Regions from separate parts of the Vibrio echinoideorum genome, predicted to be linked through region 3. Evidence: predicted binding sites of a transcription regulator. Region 3 holds the regulator's gene; each other region holds the start of a gene.
What was found. The regulator PurR, encoded in region 3, represses purine synthesis genes. The targets are predictions, from matches to a motif close to TNANGNAAACGTTTNCNTNA.
Positions count from the first base shown of each region.

Region 1: the regulator PurR is predicted to act here: its motif matches at 2,537-2,556, upstream of glyA (serine hydroxymethyltransferase).
Region 2: the regulator PurR is predicted to act here: its motif matches at 1,165-1,184, upstream of glpX (class II fructose-bisphosphatase).

Region 1 covers NZ_AP025483.1:799,077-804,849, forward strand. Annotated here, with positions in the region: gene OCV36_RS03740 (winged helix-turn-helix domain-containing protein) at 14-1,573, opposite strand; gene OCV36_RS03745 (YitT family protein) at 1,662-2,264, opposite strand; gene glyA (serine hydroxymethyltransferase) at 2,612-3,862, shown strand; gene OCV36_RS03755 (hypothetical protein) at 4,202-4,528, opposite strand; gene OCV36_RS03760 (DUF4250 domain-containing protein) at 4,760-4,951, opposite strand; gene OCV36_RS03765 (YaeP family protein) at 4,953-5,156, opposite strand; gene OCV36_RS03770 (tellurite resistance TerB family protein) at 5,344-5,773, opposite strand, start outside.
Region 2 covers NZ_AP025483.1:233,679-239,451, reverse strand. Annotated here, with positions in the region: gene rraA (ribonuclease E activity regulator RraA) at 52-567, shown strand; gene zapB (cell division protein ZapB) at 677-919, opposite strand; gene glpX (class II fructose-bisphosphatase) at 1,244-2,251, shown strand; gene OCV36_RS01065 (helix-turn-helix transcriptional regulator) at 2,430-3,056, shown strand; gene OCV36_RS01060 (DUF3135 domain-containing protein) at 3,199-3,546, shown strand; gene OCV36_RS01055 (DUF805 domain-containing protein) at 3,648-4,070, opposite strand; gene OCV36_RS01050 (5-carboxymethyl-2-hydroxymuconate Delta-isomerase) at 4,189-4,536, opposite strand; gene tpiA (triose-phosphate isomerase) at 4,786-5,556, shown strand; gene pfkA (6-phosphofructokinase) at 5,726-5,773, opposite strand, start outside.
Region 3 covers NZ_AP025483.1:1,185,870-1,191,642, reverse strand. Annotated here, with positions in the region: gene elyC (envelope biogenesis factor ElyC) at 1-568, shown strand, start outside; gene torR (two-component system response regulator TorR) at 710-1,423, opposite strand; gene torD (molecular chaperone TorD) at 1,709-2,356, shown strand; gene purR (HTH-type transcriptional repressor PurR) at 2,673-3,677, shown strand; cyclic di-GMP riboswitch class I at 3,848-3,933, shown strand; gene OCV36_RS05485 (TfoX/Sxy family DNA transformation protein) at 4,061-4,651, shown strand; gene OCV36_RS05480 (TVP38/TMEM64 family protein) at 4,782-5,462, shown strand; gene OCV36_RS05475 (putative signal transducing protein) at 5,475-5,773, shown strand, end outside.

The DNA.
Region 1 (5,773 bases), 390 kb from region 3:
GACACACGAGATCTTAATTTATATTTAAGTCATTGTTATCATAGTCTTTAGGTTTTTTATTCGTTATCTGTTGTTCTACCGCCGTGCAGTAGCTAAGCATTAGGTTTTCCCATTGCTTGATGATCAGTGGCTCTTTGATGCTCAGTTTTAGATTTTTCCAAGGCTGGAGACAAGTCGATTTTGACTCGGGCTTAGATAACCTTGCAAACAGTTCTTCAGAAGGAACCACCCGCAGTAACGCAACTAAGGACTCCATGTAGTTTAGACGGAACTTATCCATGTCCCCTTGCTTGTAAGCAATATGAGAAATCATCATATAAACAAGTGCGTTTTCGATGGTGGAGTTACCCGCCGTGTTAGTCAGAAAATCTTTTGCGGTTTGTAGGTCTCTTAACTTGAAATGAATAATCCCAAGCCAGAGTTTGAGTTCGTCGGGAATCAATTTAAAGCGTGTTTGCACAAGACTAGTGAAACTAATCAGGCGTAGGTGGTCGGTCTCAAACAACGCCAGTTGTCGTGCAATCAATGTTGAGGTCATTACGTTGAGGGGGAATTTATCAAGCTCCAGTGTTTGCCCATCAAGTAAACGATTTAGTTCTTCATTATTGACAGACCATTCTGAAGCTAAAGGAGCAGGCAGAGCAAAGTAGTTCGCCAGTTCTCGATTGATTTCCATCAGGCTTTCACTGAGGTTATCGATTTCTATTGAGTAGATGCCACGAAAGGCGAGCTTCCCGGAGCTTGGGTAAATCAGGCTTACTTTGGCGGTAAGACGTTTATCGACTTCTTGATCTTTCAATTGAACATTGAGTAGGTAATCACTGGTGCGCATGTTCTTTGCGCCAGGAAAGAAGGGAGAGTTATCTACTGGATCGACGAAGTAACTCGGTGCATCTTGGTTAGCTAAATCGGTATAAGCGTATTCAATTTGTTGTTGAAGCAGCAGTGCTTTGACAGACTTTCTGTGTTTTCTCGCATTGTCACCGATGGCGTCGATGCGGTTCAACAATAGTTCTACCTTCGGAATGAGTCTCTGCTCGCGCTCAAGCACGGAGGCTTGGTTCGAAGACTGCCAAAACATATAGCCCAAGGTTGCAGTGCTGATTAGAAATATCAAAGACATTAAAAGCAGTAATGAAGTAACCAGTGACGTTTTTTTGTGAGGCTTAGGCTGCTCGGTTTGTTTTGGCGCTATCGTTGTTTCAGTCGGTGCATTGGCCAAGCTCACTGAGCTCGGGCTAAGGAAGTACCCCTTTCGTGGATAAGTCACCAAGATCTTAGTGGCGTCGCTTTCTGGTAGGTACTTTTGAATGATCGAACGTAGCGTACTGATTCTATTAGTAAGAACGTTCTTTGATATGAAATTGCTTTGCCAAACAGTTTCGATGATGTGCTCGGCAGCTAACGGGTCACCAACGCTGGTAAGAAACAGCTCTAAGAGTTCGATAGAACGAGGTTCTAAATCAATGACCTGCTCATCACAACTTAAAACACGCGTGGTTGGGTTGAATTTTAAACCTTCAATATAAATCGAGGTTTGAGTGTCTTTGGCGCTAGAGAGGTAATCTTGCATAGAAAAAAGAAGGCGGCTTATAAAAGCTAAATACTAGTTGTTTTTGTTATGAAAAACAGCCAGTAATTCATTCGTTGGATAGCTAATGTTAAGACGCGTAGTTAACAGAGTAACGAGTTGGCTTATGATTCATGGCCAATACGATGTTCAATACCGCAGTTCCCAATACAGAAACGGCAATTACCCAAGGCGATATAAAGAAGAAGGATGCAAACAGAATACAAGCATCAATGCCCATCTGGGTTTTACCTACAGAGATACCGTAGCGATCTTGGATAAACAAACACAACACGTTAAAGCCACCTAAGCTTGAGCGATGACGGAATAGTATCAGCATACCTAAACCCATTAACAAGCCACCTGCTACCGCGCAGTAAATTTCATTATGAACTTCTAATGAGATTACCAAGTATAAATGGTCGGCAAATACAGACACCAAAGCGCCAGAGATGGCACTGCTAATCGCAAAGTGACGGCCAAATCGTTTCCATGCTAATAGGTAGAATGGACAATTGGCAATAAAGTACAAAATACCAAAGGTTACCGGCGTAAATTGACTCAAAAGCAGAGCCAAGCCAGTAGTACCACCTGTAAGCAGGTTCGCTGACTGTAAAAAGAAGACGCCTAATGCCACTAAAAACGTGCCAGTAAGAATAGCGACCCAATCTTCTTTACGTGAGTGTTTTTCCATCGTTTTTATAATTACCTAACCAATAAAGGCGTGCATAGTAGAGAAAAACCTTAGCTTTCGGTAGCTTGAGGTGCAAAATTAAGGTAAACCTATGTAATCTGCGTTTTACAGGGTGTAAAGCGTAAAATTGACAGTAAGCTTCATCTTTGGTTGGATAAGCTTAATAACCATGATAAATCTTATTTGTGATTATGAAAAAACTGCATGATAAAATTGCAATTAGCTCTTTATGACCTAGATCAAATTATGTAGAATGCGTCACATCAAAACGGTGACGGAAACGTTTGCTTTCGGTCGTTGTGTGGTTTTTTTGAAACTTTCAGTACAATCTGAGTCAGGAGATACAGATGCTTAAGCGTGACATGAACATTGCTGATTACGATGCGGACCTATTCGCAGCTATCCAAGAAGAAACTCTTCGTCAGGAAGAGCACATCGAACTTATCGCTTCAGAAAACTACACAAGCCCACGTGTAATGGAAGCTCAAGGTTCTCAACTTACAAACAAATACGCTGAAGGCTACCCTGGTAAGCGTTACTACGGCGGTTGTGAGTTCGTAGATAAAGTTGAAACTCTAGCAATCGAACGTGCATGTGAACTTTTTGGCGCTCAATACGCGAACGTACAACCTCACTCAGGTTCTCAAGCTAACAACGCTGTATACATGGCACTACTAAACGCTGGTGATACCGTTCTTGGTATGAGCCTAGCGCACGGTGGTCACCTAACTCACGGTTCTCCAGTAAACTTCTCTGGTAAGCTTTACAACATCATTCCTTACGGTATCGATGAAGCTGGCCAAATCGATTACGAAGAGATGGAAGCTCTCGCTATCGAGCACAAACCTAAGATGATCATCGGTGGTTTCTCAGCTTATTCTCAAGTTTGTGATTGGAAACGCATGCGTGAAATCGCTGACAAAGTAGGTGCTTACTTCTTCGTAGATATGGCTCACGTTGCTGGTCTAATCGCAGCAGGTGTTTACCCGAACCCAGTTCCACACGCTCACGTTGTTACAACAACAACGCACAAAACGCTTGCTGGTCCTCGTGGTGGTCTTATCCTTTCTAACGAAGGCGAAGATCTATACAAGAAGCTGAACTCAGCAGTATTCCCAGGCGGCCAAGGTGGTCCTCTAATGCACGTTATCGCTGGTAAAGCAGTAGCGTTCAAAGAAGCTCTAGAGCCAGAGTTTAAAGAATACCAAGCACGCGTAGTTGCTAACGCAAAAGCAATGGTTGCTGAATTCCTAGCTCGCGGTTACAACATCGTTTCAGGTTCTACAGAGAACCACCTGTTCCTAGTTGACCTAATTGACAAAGACATCACAGGTAAAGAAGCAGACGCAGCACTTGGTTCAGCTAACATTACAGTTAACAAGAACTCAGTACCAAACGACCCACGTAGCCCGTTCGTTACTTCAGGTATCCGTATCGGTTCTCCTTCTATTACTCGTCGTGGTTTCTCAGAAGCCGATGCGAAAGAGCTAGCAGGTTGGATGTGTGACATCCTAGATAATATGGGTGATGAGTCTGTTATCGAAGCAACTAAAGCGAAAGTACTAGAGATCTGTAAGCGTCTACCGGTTTACGCTTAATTTTTTCTTCGTAGTAATTTGAACTTCGTTGTCGAGCATGCTCACTTACACCCGTAAGCTCCGCGTGCTCTCCTAGAATTTCAAACGACTACTTTGAAAAGTACTTTTAAAGGGGCTCATTGAGTCCTTTTTTGTTTTAGGGAAAGGTGCTGAAAACTCCGCGCCTTTTCCTTGAACTAAATCTATTTGATTGAAACATACGATTTGAAGGGCTCCTGTATAGGGGCCTTTTTTGTATTTGTCGGTATGAGCGTTGGGTTATCTGAGAATACAGAAAGGCAGGTACTAAAAAGGGCTGATGTTTGCACATCAACCCTTTGCTGTTTGTTGGTATCGGTTTTACTTTTTGATGCTCAGTAAAGTACCTGACTTACATCTAAACGAGTAGTAGCTGCGGCTTTCATTAAACTTACCTAAGCCTTCACCATCACAGTAGTCGATGTTGATATCACGCATTACTTCTAGCGTTTCTTCGCTGTTCAAAGCGAATTTAGAACCATCTGAACAGACGATACGAATTCGCTCATCATGGCTTACAGAGTAGATATCGACTTCAGTATTACACAACTCAAAAGACGCTTCACGAAAGTTGTCTTGTTGAGAGTTTGAAGAGCAACCTGCGGTGAGTGCGGCTGCGATAATGGCTAATAGTCCGAGTCTTTTCATTGTTAGTCCTTCGATATCATCAAACTTAGTGATGAGTTTTATATGCTGTTCTGGGTAGCCTATACAACAACACGCTTTGATTCAAGGAGCGTTGGTTCACTCTAAGATATAAAAGTATAGGTGCAAACAGATAATTTATAATAGGTTTATTGGTCTTGGTCTATCACGTACCTCAAACAAAAAAGACCAACACTGAGGTTGGCCTTTCAAAATCAAGTTTGTTTTAAATGACTATCGAAACTGTTTGGCTTCTGGAAGGAACTCAAAACCAGCAGACGCAAGTTTAGCGATCAAGGCTGCTTTGTCGATTTCGTAGAAGTTGACTACTCGATCCAAATCACCGCCGAAGTCGTCACGCAGCTTCATGTTGACGATACTCATCAACATCACTGGATCCATCTTTGCAAAATTAGCGAGGTTCATATTAGTCCTCGAAATCTGAGATCAGTAGGTTAGCTGCGGCAAATGCAGCACTATCTCTTGCTTCTTTAGGAAGAGACTCATCCGCAGCAAGGTCATTCAATGTTTTTACCGCGCAGGTGATCGCTTTAGGGATATAGCCTTGGTCGCCACTGCCAATTTGAGAATACAGTGCACGCACCAAATCACAACAATCGTATACTTTCATTTTTATACCTAACCAAATGATAACTGATCTCAATATACACATAGAGATAAGCAAAAACAAAGTGGATCTGATTAAGTTCAGGGTTAGTTTGTCCTTGCTCAATATCTTATTTTGTTGATGTTCAATATATCACTTGGTTAGCTCACTGCTTAGACCGATCTTTATCGATTAGCTTGTATTTATTGAGTTAGCCGGATATTTGCTGTTCAAGTTGATAAGTGACTTCATTAGCAAGGTTGAGTTGCTTTGCCAACTCTTTGAGATAGGCCTTTTCCATGAAGTTCTGCTCATCTGCCACAATCAAAGAGGCTAAGTAGATTTCACTCGCTTGTTGAGGCGACGTTGCTAGCTGAGCGATCTCGCTTGGGTCGAGTGGTTTGTGCAATTCTTCAGACACCAATTTAGTCAGCTGATAATCCGCGCCCATGTTCTCGACGGCTTGCTCTATCTTAGCCATCTCTTCTTCATCAACATGGCCGTCGGCTTTGGATGCGGCAATCATCGATCTTAGAATCAGAACGCTGTGGTTTGAATCGTTCTCATCAAATTGAGCTTGTTCGGCGTTGGGTGTTTGTCCTTGTTTAGACTGGTAGTCGTTATAAACTTTATAAGCCAGA
Region 2 (5,773 bases), 950 kb from region 3:
GATCAAGCACCGATATACTCAAACTAAGCTCATTGTTCAAAAGGTACGCAAATGGAATACAACACTTCAGCACTGTGCGACATATATTTGGATCAAGTTGATGTCGTGGAGCCAATGTTCAGCAACTTCGGGGGACGAGCATCCTTCGCAGGACAGATCACGACATTAAAGTGTTTTGAAGACAACGCTTTAATTCGCTCCGTATTAGAGCAAGATGGTCTAGGACGAGTGTTGTTAATCGACGGTGGCGGCTCACTACGCAAAGCGCTGATCGATGCTGAGATTGCCCTGCTTGCCGAAGACAATGAGTGGGAAGGTATTGTGGTTTACGGCTGTGTACGTGAAGTCGATGAGCTTGAAGACATGAACCTAGGAATTCAGGCTTTGGCCTCTATTCCTGTTGGTGCTGGCCAAGAAAATATTGGCGAGGTTGACGTTCCGGTCAACTTTGGTAGCGTAACCTTCTTACCGGAAGATTACCTCTATGCAGACAACACGGGCATTATTCTTTCGGCAGAGCCTCTCGATGTAGAGCTCGACCTGGATGTTGAAGAAGAGGTAGAGTAATTCACTCAGCTTTAAATAATAAAACAAAGCATAAGAACACGAAGTATAAAAATACAAACAAAAACGCCCGCTACTCAGTAGCGGGCGTTTTTTAAATCCGAAGAGTCGATTACTCTACGTCATCCATTTTACCAAGAAGGTTACGGATGCGATCTTGCCATGCTGAATGCTCTTCCTGCATTTCCTGAGTTTTTTGCTCTAGCTCGTGACGGCTTGCTTTAAGCTCACCAGCTTCTGTTGCTAGTGCTTGTTTCTCTTCTTTAAGCTCTTCCACTTCCATTTGAAGAAGTGCAATTGTATCTACTGCTGTTTGAATTTTTGCTTCTAGCTGCTCTAGTACTTCAAAAGACATTCTGGCCTACCTTTAAGTTATCCGTTTGATGGTGAAGGTTCACTCCACTTATTTCCCCATTCTACTCAGCAGAGCAAGGATAAACACTCAATATATTCGTTATTTTGCGCCATTCGATGAAAAAAACAGCGCTTTTTACCGAATATTGACGTGAACTATTCCCAACACAACAACAGACTGATTATTTTGATGAATATTACCTATTTTCCACCGCAAATTGATCAAGAGCAATCCCTAAAAAACAAAAAGGCAAACGTTTCCTTCGGGATATGGTAAAATTCGCCGCGAAATTTCTATTCCCCCTTTGAAAATTTTGGAGTCCGCATGAAACGCGATTTAGCAATGTCATTCTCTCGTGTCACAGAAGGTGCAGCACTAGCTGGTTACAAGTGGCTTGGCCGTGGCGATAAAAACGCTGCAGATGGCGCTGCTGTAGAAGTAATGCGTAGCCTACTGAACAAAACCGAAATTAGCGGTGAGATTGTTATTGGCGAAGGTGAAATCGATGATGCACCTATGTTATACATCGGCGAAAACGTAGGCGTGGGCGGCGATGCTGTCGATATCGCCGTTGACCCAATTGAAGGGACGCGCATGACAGCAATGGGCCAATCGAATGCATTGGCTGTACTTGCAGCAGGCGAAAAAGGCAGCTTCCTTAAAGCACCTGACATGTACATGGAAAAGTTAGTTGTAGGCCCTGGTGCTAAAGGCGCTATTGACCTAAACCTACCACTAACCGAAAACCTAGAAAACATTGCCAAAGCATTGGGTAAAACACTCGATACTCTCGTTGTAACGACACTTGCTAAGCCTCGTCACGATCAAGTTATCGCCGATATGCAGGCAATGGGCATTCGTGTATTCGCAGTGCCAGACGGTGATGTAGCTGCTTCTATCCTAACGTGTATGCCTGATAGCGAAGTAGACGTAATGTATTGCATCGGCGGCGCACCTGAAGGTGTGGTGTCAGCTGCTGTTATTCGTGCGCTTGACGGTGACATGCATGGTCGTCTTCTTCCTCGTCATGAAGTAAAAGGCGATACAGAAGAAAACCGTAAACACGGTGAAATTGAACTAGAGCGTTGTGCTGAAATGGGCGTAACGGCAGGCATCGTTCTGAAGATGGAAGACATGGCTCGCAGCGATAACGTTGTGTTCTCAGCAACAGGTATCACCAAAGGTGACTTGCTAGAGGGAATTACTCGTACAGGTAATATCGCAACCACAGAAACTCTGCTTATCCGTGGTCGCTGCCGTACGATTCGCCGCATCAAGTCTATCCACTACCTAGAGCGTAAAGACCCAGAAGTAATAGGCCATATCCTGTAGACCTAAACTAGGTTAAATAGAACATTCGAAGGCTGATACCAAGTATCAGCCTTTTTTTATTGGTCTGCGACAATCACATCATTGACTGTCGTTATAGTAAATCACTATCAATATAGTAAATGGTTTGCTTTATAAACACCTTACCCCATAATAGTAAGGTTCATGAGGTAGGGATAGTATGAAAACAAGCGACAAAATCTTACAAACCATTAAGCGTCAAGGCGCGGTAACCGCGAAACAATTGTCAGAAGAATTTGGCATGACGACGATGGGTGCAAGACAGCACCTACAAAGTTTGGAAGATAACGGTATTCTTGCGTTTCATGACGTAAAAGTAAAAGTAGGACGCCCTACCCGCCACTGGTCTTTGACTCAACAAGGCCATAGCCAATTTTCAGATCGACACGGCGAACTCACCATTCAAGTGATTGATGCTGTCGAAAACCTATTTGGCAAAGAAGGCTTAGCCAAAGTTGCAGCTGAGCGTGAACAGCACACTCTTAAACAATATCAAGCCGCTCTATCCGACTGTAATAATCTGATCAGTAAGCTTGAAAAACTCACTCAACTTCGCGAAGAAGAAGGCTACATGGCTGAACTTCAAGAACAAGGTGATAACTACATATTGATCGAAAACCACTGTCCTATCTGTAAAGCAGCCACTCGCTGTCCGAGCCTCTGCCAATCTGAGCTCAATGTATTTACTGAGTTACTCAAAGATGAATGTCATGTAAGTCGTACTGAGCACATTATCGCTGGCGAGCGACGTTGTACTTATACTTTAACGCCAGTGCTTTTATCGTAATATCAATACCAATACCAGCAGCCTAACACCAAGCCATTGATCTTGTCTCAAAATTGAGAAAATACGAATTGATTAAAATTTGTACTGATTTCTTTCTTAAGCTTAAAGCATATGAAACATGCTTAATGCTAAGGAAGGAATCATGGCTCATCCACAGCCGGATCAAAAACTGCCCCCGTTTGACGAACTCGTCCAACTCGCGAAACGCGATCCGAAAGCATTCGATCAATTCAAACACGAGATGTGTGAACAAATGATTTGTTCTGCCTCAGAGGAAATGCAAGACCGGCTTCGAGCCCAGCAAAGCCACCTCGATTTAGTCGTCAGCCGTTGTAAAAATCCACACCATGCGAATGTCGTACTCATGCAAGAGTTGCGTTGCCAAGTCTGCAAATTCCAAGATGCACTTCAAGGCCGCTGTAGTTTTGAAGAACCTACGGCTGAAAATGTGGTTCCCTTTAGGCCAAATACAGAACCTAAAATGTACTAGACAAGCTTTACTCAGTCGTCCAAACATCAGTAGCCAAAATATTAGAGACCAAAAACAAAAAGGGAGCACAATGCTCCCTTTATATACTCATCATTCAATGTTTACACTGGGTCTTCACCGTAATCATTACGGCCTTCTGTACCCTTGAGCAATCCACATTCAATCAAAATCCATAAGCCACACACTAATGCTGCAACCGTTGCTGCCATGTGAATTGGCGATACCGATTCTGTCGTCGTTGCTACCATTGGCGAAGCCAAACGTCCAAGTACCAGTGGCACATTCAACAATAGCCAGTAATTCGACTTATTACGGTCATGCCAACGCTTGGCGGTGACCGCAAGATCTGGGATAACCAGCAGCAGTAAGAAGATTGGTAGCAGGATATAGGAGTATGCAGGGAACAGAACCGAAATACCGGAAGCAAAACCAGTAATCGCGACATAGTAGAAAATATTCCAAATCCAGTAAGTCTTACGACCAATTCTCCCTTTGAAAGAGAGCAATAAATCTTTCATCGACATCTTAAAATACTCAAAAATTAATACGCTACCAAAAAGTTAGCAGCAAATGGCCAGTTAATCACTGTTAGTTAGTTAGTTAGTTAGTTAGTTAGTTAGTTAGTTAGTTAGTTAGTTTTAGCTAGTTAATCACTTTCTGAAAGCAACTTTTATCCATATCTCGTATGTTGACCGTTAGGCTACGGATATGGCTTGCCTGTTCTTGTAAGGTTTGCATTAACAAACGAGACAATTCTCTTTTTTGCTCTTCCGTACGTCCTGAAAGTAACTCAAAGCTAATATGAACGAAATCCACATTATCCTCTTCATCACCGACCAGCCAGTTATGACAACGCAGTGAACGAGACTTCACAGAAGGAACATCAAACAAGCCACAGTTTAATGTAACTTGATGAAGATCTTCTAGTAAACCTTGGATATTCACTCGCTCATCCACTGAATTTGAGTACTCTAGAACTAGATTCGGCATTATTACTTCCTATTGTTAACGCAATCGTTTGTCCCTTAATAGCAACTAACGGTGAAAAATCCGAGAAGTTAGCTATTATTCTGTCTGCCGGATCACTGATATATGCTCAAAATCTACTCTGACCATTGAGTAAGATCCAAGAAAGTAATGACCACAGTCATGATCTGTTGATATTAATCTGTTATATTATTTCGTAATAAAGTTTACTTTTTTACATTCGATTTATTTAAATACTTTGGAGATATTCCTATGCGTCATCCTGTAGTTATGGGTAACTGGAAACTAAACGGCAGCAAAGAAATGGTTGTTGATCTACTAAACGGTCTTAACGCTGAACTTGAAGGCGTTACAGGCGTAGACGTAGCAGTTGCTCCACCAGCACTTTTCGTTGATCTTGCTGAGCGTACGCTTACTGAAGCGGGCAGCGCGATCATCCTAGGTGCTCAAAACTCTGACCTAAACAACAGCGGTGCATTCACTGGCGACATGTCTCCAGCAATGCTTAAAGAGTTCGGCGCATCTCACATCATCATCGGTCACTCTGAGCGTCGTGAATACCACGCTGAGTCTGACGAATTCGTTGCTAAGAAATTCGCATTCTTAAAAGAGAACGGCTTAACTCCAGTTCTTTGTATCGGTGAATCTGACGCACAAAACGAAGCAGGCGAAACTGTTGCAGTATGTGCACGTCAACTTGACGCAGTTATCAACACTCAAGGTGTTGAAGCTCTTGAAGGCGCTATCATCGCTTACGAACCAATCTGGGCTATCGGTACTGGTAAAGCAGCTACAGCTGAAGATGCACAACGCATCCACGCTCAAATCCGTGCACACATCGCAGAGAAATCTGAAGATGTTGCTAAGAAAGTTGTTATTCAATACGGCGGTTCTGTTAAACCAGAGAACGCAGCAGCTTACTTCGCACAACCAGACATCGACGGTGCTCTAGTTGGCGGCGCAGCGCTTGACGCGAAAAGCTTCGCAGCTATCGCTAAAGCAGCAGCTGAAGCAAAAGCTTAATTTAAACTTCACCGTTTAGGTTAAATGAAAGGTCAACTTAGGTTGGCCTTTTTTATTGCCTATTGTTTTCTATTACCTGTAATTTAGTTTCAAAGCTAAACCGACAGGTACAAAAAACCGCTGATAAATCAGCGGTTTTTAAATTCTTTAAGCAAACACTAAGTGTGGCTTAGAATAACTCTTCAGCAACGCGGAACAACTCAGAACGGTCTGGGTT
Region 3 (5,773 bases):
CCAAATCCCACCGACATCAGAACTAAGCCGAACTGGACTTATGCGTTTAAGTGAAGGCATTCGAATTTTGCGTCTTTACCCAGGCGCCAAACTTATTTTGTCCGGCTATGGCGCAGGCACTGAAGTCAGCAACGCAAGGATGATGGCTAAAGTGGCTCTAGCTCTTGGTGTAGCAAAGCCTGATATCATTCTGCTTGAAACTGCTAAAGATACGTGGGAAGAAGCACGACAAGCGGCAGCGTTTGTTAAGAATAAAAGAATGGTATTGGTGACATCGGCTAGCCATATGACGCGCGCACTCAATGAGTTCCATGCTGCAGGAATGAAGCCATTACCAGCACCAACAAACTACCTAGCACAAGAAGGGATTGTTGAACCTTGGAATAAGTACATGCCTAAAGCGCTCTATCTTGAGCAAACCGAACGTTATTGGCACGAAACGATGGGGTTAGTTTGGCAAAGTCTGCGCGATTGGCTAGACACAAGTAATGATAATGTTGAAGAGCCTGTAGTCATCCCTGAACCTTCTATTTTAGAAGAAGACAATGATGCAGTTTCTGCGGCCTAGTATTAAATCGATATATCTTGATTTTAGAAGAGTTAGTTCATAATCAAGAATGTGATAAGCAATAAAAAAGCCGAGACATAAACTGTGTCTCGGCTTTTTTACGCTTGTCACTCGTTGCTGATTAAAGCGCCCGAGGGAGGTTTAGTCACCAGCAAACATGTACCCTTCACCATGAACCGTCACAAAAATTTGTGGATTCTTAGGGTCAAACTCCATTTTTGCGCGCATACGACGAATGAGGACGTCGATCGTACGATCATTCGGCGCATCAACTCGGTGGCTAATCATATTCAAAATACGCTCACGACTTAATACTTTATTAGGGTAAGAAGAGAGTGCTACTAGCAACTCATACTCAGCCTTAGTCAGTTTAACCGGCTCGCCATTTTTGCTTAGCGCACGGCGAGGAATATCAAACGTCCATTCACCAAAACGAACAACAGACTCATCTTCTGTTTGTTCTACCGTTCCCGCCGCGGTTTTGCGAGCGGCAGCAATACGCCAAAGTAAGTTTTTAACTCGAACCAACAACTCGCGAAGTTCGAATGGTTTAGTAACATAATCATCTGCGCCCATTTCTAGGCCAACGATTTTGTCGATGCTATCCGTGCGTCCAGTAACTAAAATAATTCCAATGTCTGATTGACTGCGTAATTCGCGAGTTAGCATCAATCCATCTTCGCCTGGTAAGTTGATGTCCAGCATAATGAGATCAACGTTGTTTTCTTCCAACACCTTTCTCATTTGAGCGCCGCTTTCCGCTTCGCTCACTGTGTAACCTTCGTTCTGGAAATATCCAACCAGTTTACTGCGGGTTACCACATCATCTTCTACGACTAATACGTGATAGCTCATCTACACCACTTTTCTTATTTAATAGTTTCAGTGACTATTCTATTCATAACTAGTAACAATTCTAGTGGTACTGAAGATAAAAGCCAGAAACATGGATTTTTTTTGATACAAGACAATCTTAAACCTTGCTATTTATCGTCCATCGCAATTCAATATAGGCATTACTACTAACGAGTAACTTTGCGTTTCGCAAATAACCTTGTTATTCAGCCTTGGTGTGCTTATGCCCTAGTGACTTCAAGATGCTTATAAGTAACACCACAAGACTAAATCAGGATCTATGAAATGAAAGATACGAAAGCGTTCAACGAACAAAGAGCAGAAATATACTGGTGGCTATCAAGCTTATTTGCCAAAGAGCTAACTCAAGAAGAACTCGATCACTACCATTCTGTTGAAATTCGTTCTTTCCTTACTGGTTTAGGCGAAAATGAAACTCTGAAGCCTTCAATTGATAAGCTTGTAGACGCACTAAATCGTTTACAAACACGTGAAGATGCCCAACTGGAACTGTCTGCTGATTTCTGCGATCTTTTCTTAAAGACAGATAAACATGGTGCTCTGCCTTACGCTTCAATGTATATCGGCGAAACGGGTCTATTGAACGACAAGCCAGCTAAAGATATGGAAGACATCATGGCTAAGCACAACCTGGTCGTGAACAAAGATTTAAAAGAGCCCGCAGACCACATAGCTATCGAACTCGATTTCCTTGGCAACTTAATCATCCGTTCTAACGAAACTGAGCTTGAAGAAGAGTTAGAGAAATCGTTCGCCGTTCAACAACAGTTTGTCGAACAACAACTCCTTACTTGGGTGCCAAAGTTCAATGTGAAATGTCATGATGTTGACCAGTTTGGTTTCTACGCTTCCGTCTCGTCTTTGTTACTCGCATTTTGCAATTTAGACATTCAATATTTGGCGGGTGAATAAGCTAAGTGGATATCTAAGTAAATAAATTCAATAGAATGTGACAATTCACCCGGATTTCTGGGTGAATTTTATTGCGAGTCATTTCTAGTCAGTCTAAAATTGTGACCGCAAACGATAAAATATGAAACATTCACGAAATGCTATGCTTATTTAAGTTCAGAGCATTTCGGTGTTAAGACAGGCCGCTCAATAGCGGTTTTTTGTTTTTTAGCACTTTAGTACCCAAAGAGCCCTACAAATTTAAGCTCTTAGTTAAGTAGCTTAACGGCTACTTTATTCCGTACTTTGGGAAAGTAGCTTCTAATAGGATAAAACCATGGCCACTATTAAAGATGTCGCTCGCTTAGCAGGCGTATCAACAACCACCGTTTCTCACGTAATCAACAAAACACGTTTTGTTGCAGAAGCGACTCAAGAAAAAGTAAACAAAGCCGTAGACGAACTAAACTACGCGCCGAGTGCTGTTGCTCGTAGCTTAAAATGTAATACAACGCGCACTATCGGCATGCTAGTGACTCAATCAACCAACCTATTCTTCTCTGAAGTTATCGATGGTGTTGAGAGTTACTGTTACCGTCAAGGTTACACTTTGATCTTGTGTAACACTGGCGGTATCTATGAGAAGCAGCGCGACTACATTCGAATGCTTGCAGAGAAACGTGTAGATGGCATCTTGGTTATGTGTTCAGACCTAACTGAAGAATTAAGAGAGATGTTAGACCGTCACGCTGATATCCCTAAAGTTGTCATGGATTGGGGCCCTGAGACCTCTCAAGCCGATAAGATCATTGATAACTCTGAAGAAGGTGGCTATCTGGCAACCAAGTACCTTATTGAACGCGGTCATTCTAAGATTGCTTGCTTAAGTGGCCACTTAGACAAAGCAGCATGTGTAGAACGTATTGCAGGTTACAAACGTGCGTTGGGTGAAGCCAAAATAGCTACTGATGAGCGTCTAATCATTGAAGGCAACTTTGAGTGTGATACCGCTGTGATTGCTGCTGATCAAATTATTAAAATGGAAGATCGCCCTACAGCCGTATTCTGTTTTAACGACACCATGGCACTTGGCCTAATGAGTCGCTTACAACAACAAGGTATTCGTATCCCTGAAGATATTTCAGTGATTGGTTACGATAACATCGAGTTAGCTGAGTACTTCTCTCCACCATTGACCACGGTTCACCAACCGAAGCGTCGTGTTGGTAAGAATGCATTCGAAATTTTGTTAGAACGCATCAAAGACAAAGACCATGAAAAACGTGTATTCGAAATGCACCCCGAAATTGTTGAGCGAAGCACAGTTAAAACGTTAAATTAATTGATAAATTCAGTTTAGTTTAATCAAGCGCACCTTTAGGTGCGCTTTTTTTATCAACAACATCAATGAACCTGGTATCATACTGGAAAGATCATTAATTGAAGCGATATCACATTTTGAAATAACAAGTGTGAGCCTCATTCAACAAAAACTTTATTCTATTTAATCAGTCACGCACAGGGCAAACCACTCGAAAGAGTGAGACGCAAAGCTTCCGGCCTAAACCACTCGTTGGTATGGTAGCGGGGTTACCGATGGCAAAATGCAGTAGTTATTAATAATTTAGTAATTTACGGCTTATTGACAATTTAGTTGCAACATTTTGCTAATCTCTCGGACCTGCTTATTTGGTGGCGTAGTTCAAATACACCGAGATAAATAACATGGATAAACCGATACTAAAGGACTCGATGAAGTTATTTGAGTCCCTAGGAAAAATAAAATCACGCTCAATGTTTGGTGGCTTCGGTCTTTTTGCTGATGACACGATGTTTGCTCTGGTTGTAAATGACCAGTTGCACATACGAGCGGACAAATGCACAACAAAGCAATTCGAACAACAAGGGTTTCAACCTTACGTTTACAAGAAACGTGGTTTCCCCGTTGTTACTAAATATTTCGCTTTGCCTGAGGGCCTATGGCAGGATCAAGAGAAAATCTTAGAGCTTGCTACTACGTCTTTGGGTTTTGCTAAAGACGAAAAAGCTGAACAGTCTTCTGCTAAGCCAACTCGATTAAAAGACCTTCCTAACCTTCGACTCGCGACTGAGCGTATGTTGAAAAAGGCTGGGATAGATTCCGTAGAACGTTTATATGAATCTGGCTCTGTAAACGCGTTTAACGCCATCAAGGAATCTCATGCGTCCTCTGTTAGTATCGAGCTACTTTGGGCACTAGAAGGGGCTATCAATGGTACACATTGGTCTGTCATACCACAGCAGCGTCGTGAAGAGCTTATCAGTCGCGTCAATTAACATTGTCAATTCAAACGATACATAACTAAGCCGCATTTTTGCGGCTTTTTTTATATCTGCTGAAAGTTAATCTATGCTTTACCTGTCTATCTATACTAATGGTATGCATTGAAAATTTGAGGAAGTATCAATGAGTAAGAAAATGATATTGGGTATTGTATTGGTCGTGACGATCATCTTGTTGGGCGTAAACTTCGGCCAATACCTCACACTTGAGAATGCAAAGGCTCAACAAGCCGTTTTAAATAAGTACATTGATAGCAACTTCATCGCTGCGGCTGCTATTTATTTCTCAGCTTACGTAATGATTACCGCTTTCTCGATTCCAGGCGCAGCTGTTGTGACACTCTTGGGTGCCGCGCTCTTTGGTTTTTGGAATAGTTTGCTTTTGGTGTCATTCGCCAGCGCCATCGGTGCAACTATTGCCTTTTTAAGTAGCCGCTACCTATTGCGCGACTGGATTCAAACCAAGTTTGGCGATAAGTTGGCAACCATAAATAAAGGTGTTGAAAAAGACGGGGCATTTTATTTATTTTCCCTACGTTTGATTCCTGTATTCCCATTTTTTCTCATCAACCTTTTGATGGGTTTAACACCGATGTCGATTAGCCGATATTACATTACGAGCCAAATAGGGATGCTGCCAGGTACTGCTGTTTTCTTGAATGCAGGTACTCAGCTTGCAGAAATTGATTCACTTTCAGGTATCGTTTCCCCTTCCGTTTTACTTTCATTTGCCTTGCTAGGTATATTCCCAATTATTGCCAAGTGGTTGATGAACAAATTCCGTTCAACACCAGTCGTAGAATAAGGCGCTATCACAATGAAAATCTTTAGCGCATCAAATCCGACAGAAGCCCACATCATATGTGGGTTATTAGAAAGCGAGAATATTGCGTGTGAGGTCCGTGGAGAGGGTTTATTTGGCTTGAAAGGAGAAATCCCCTTCACAGAAGACACTGACCCTTACGTCTGGCTGTACGAGCCAGAATTGGCAAACAAAGCACGCACAGTTGTTAATGAATACCAAAAACAACAAGATTCCATTATCTATGAAGAATGGCTCTGTGGAGAATGCCACGAGGTAAACGAAGCCCAATTCGGTTCTTGCTGGCAGTGCGG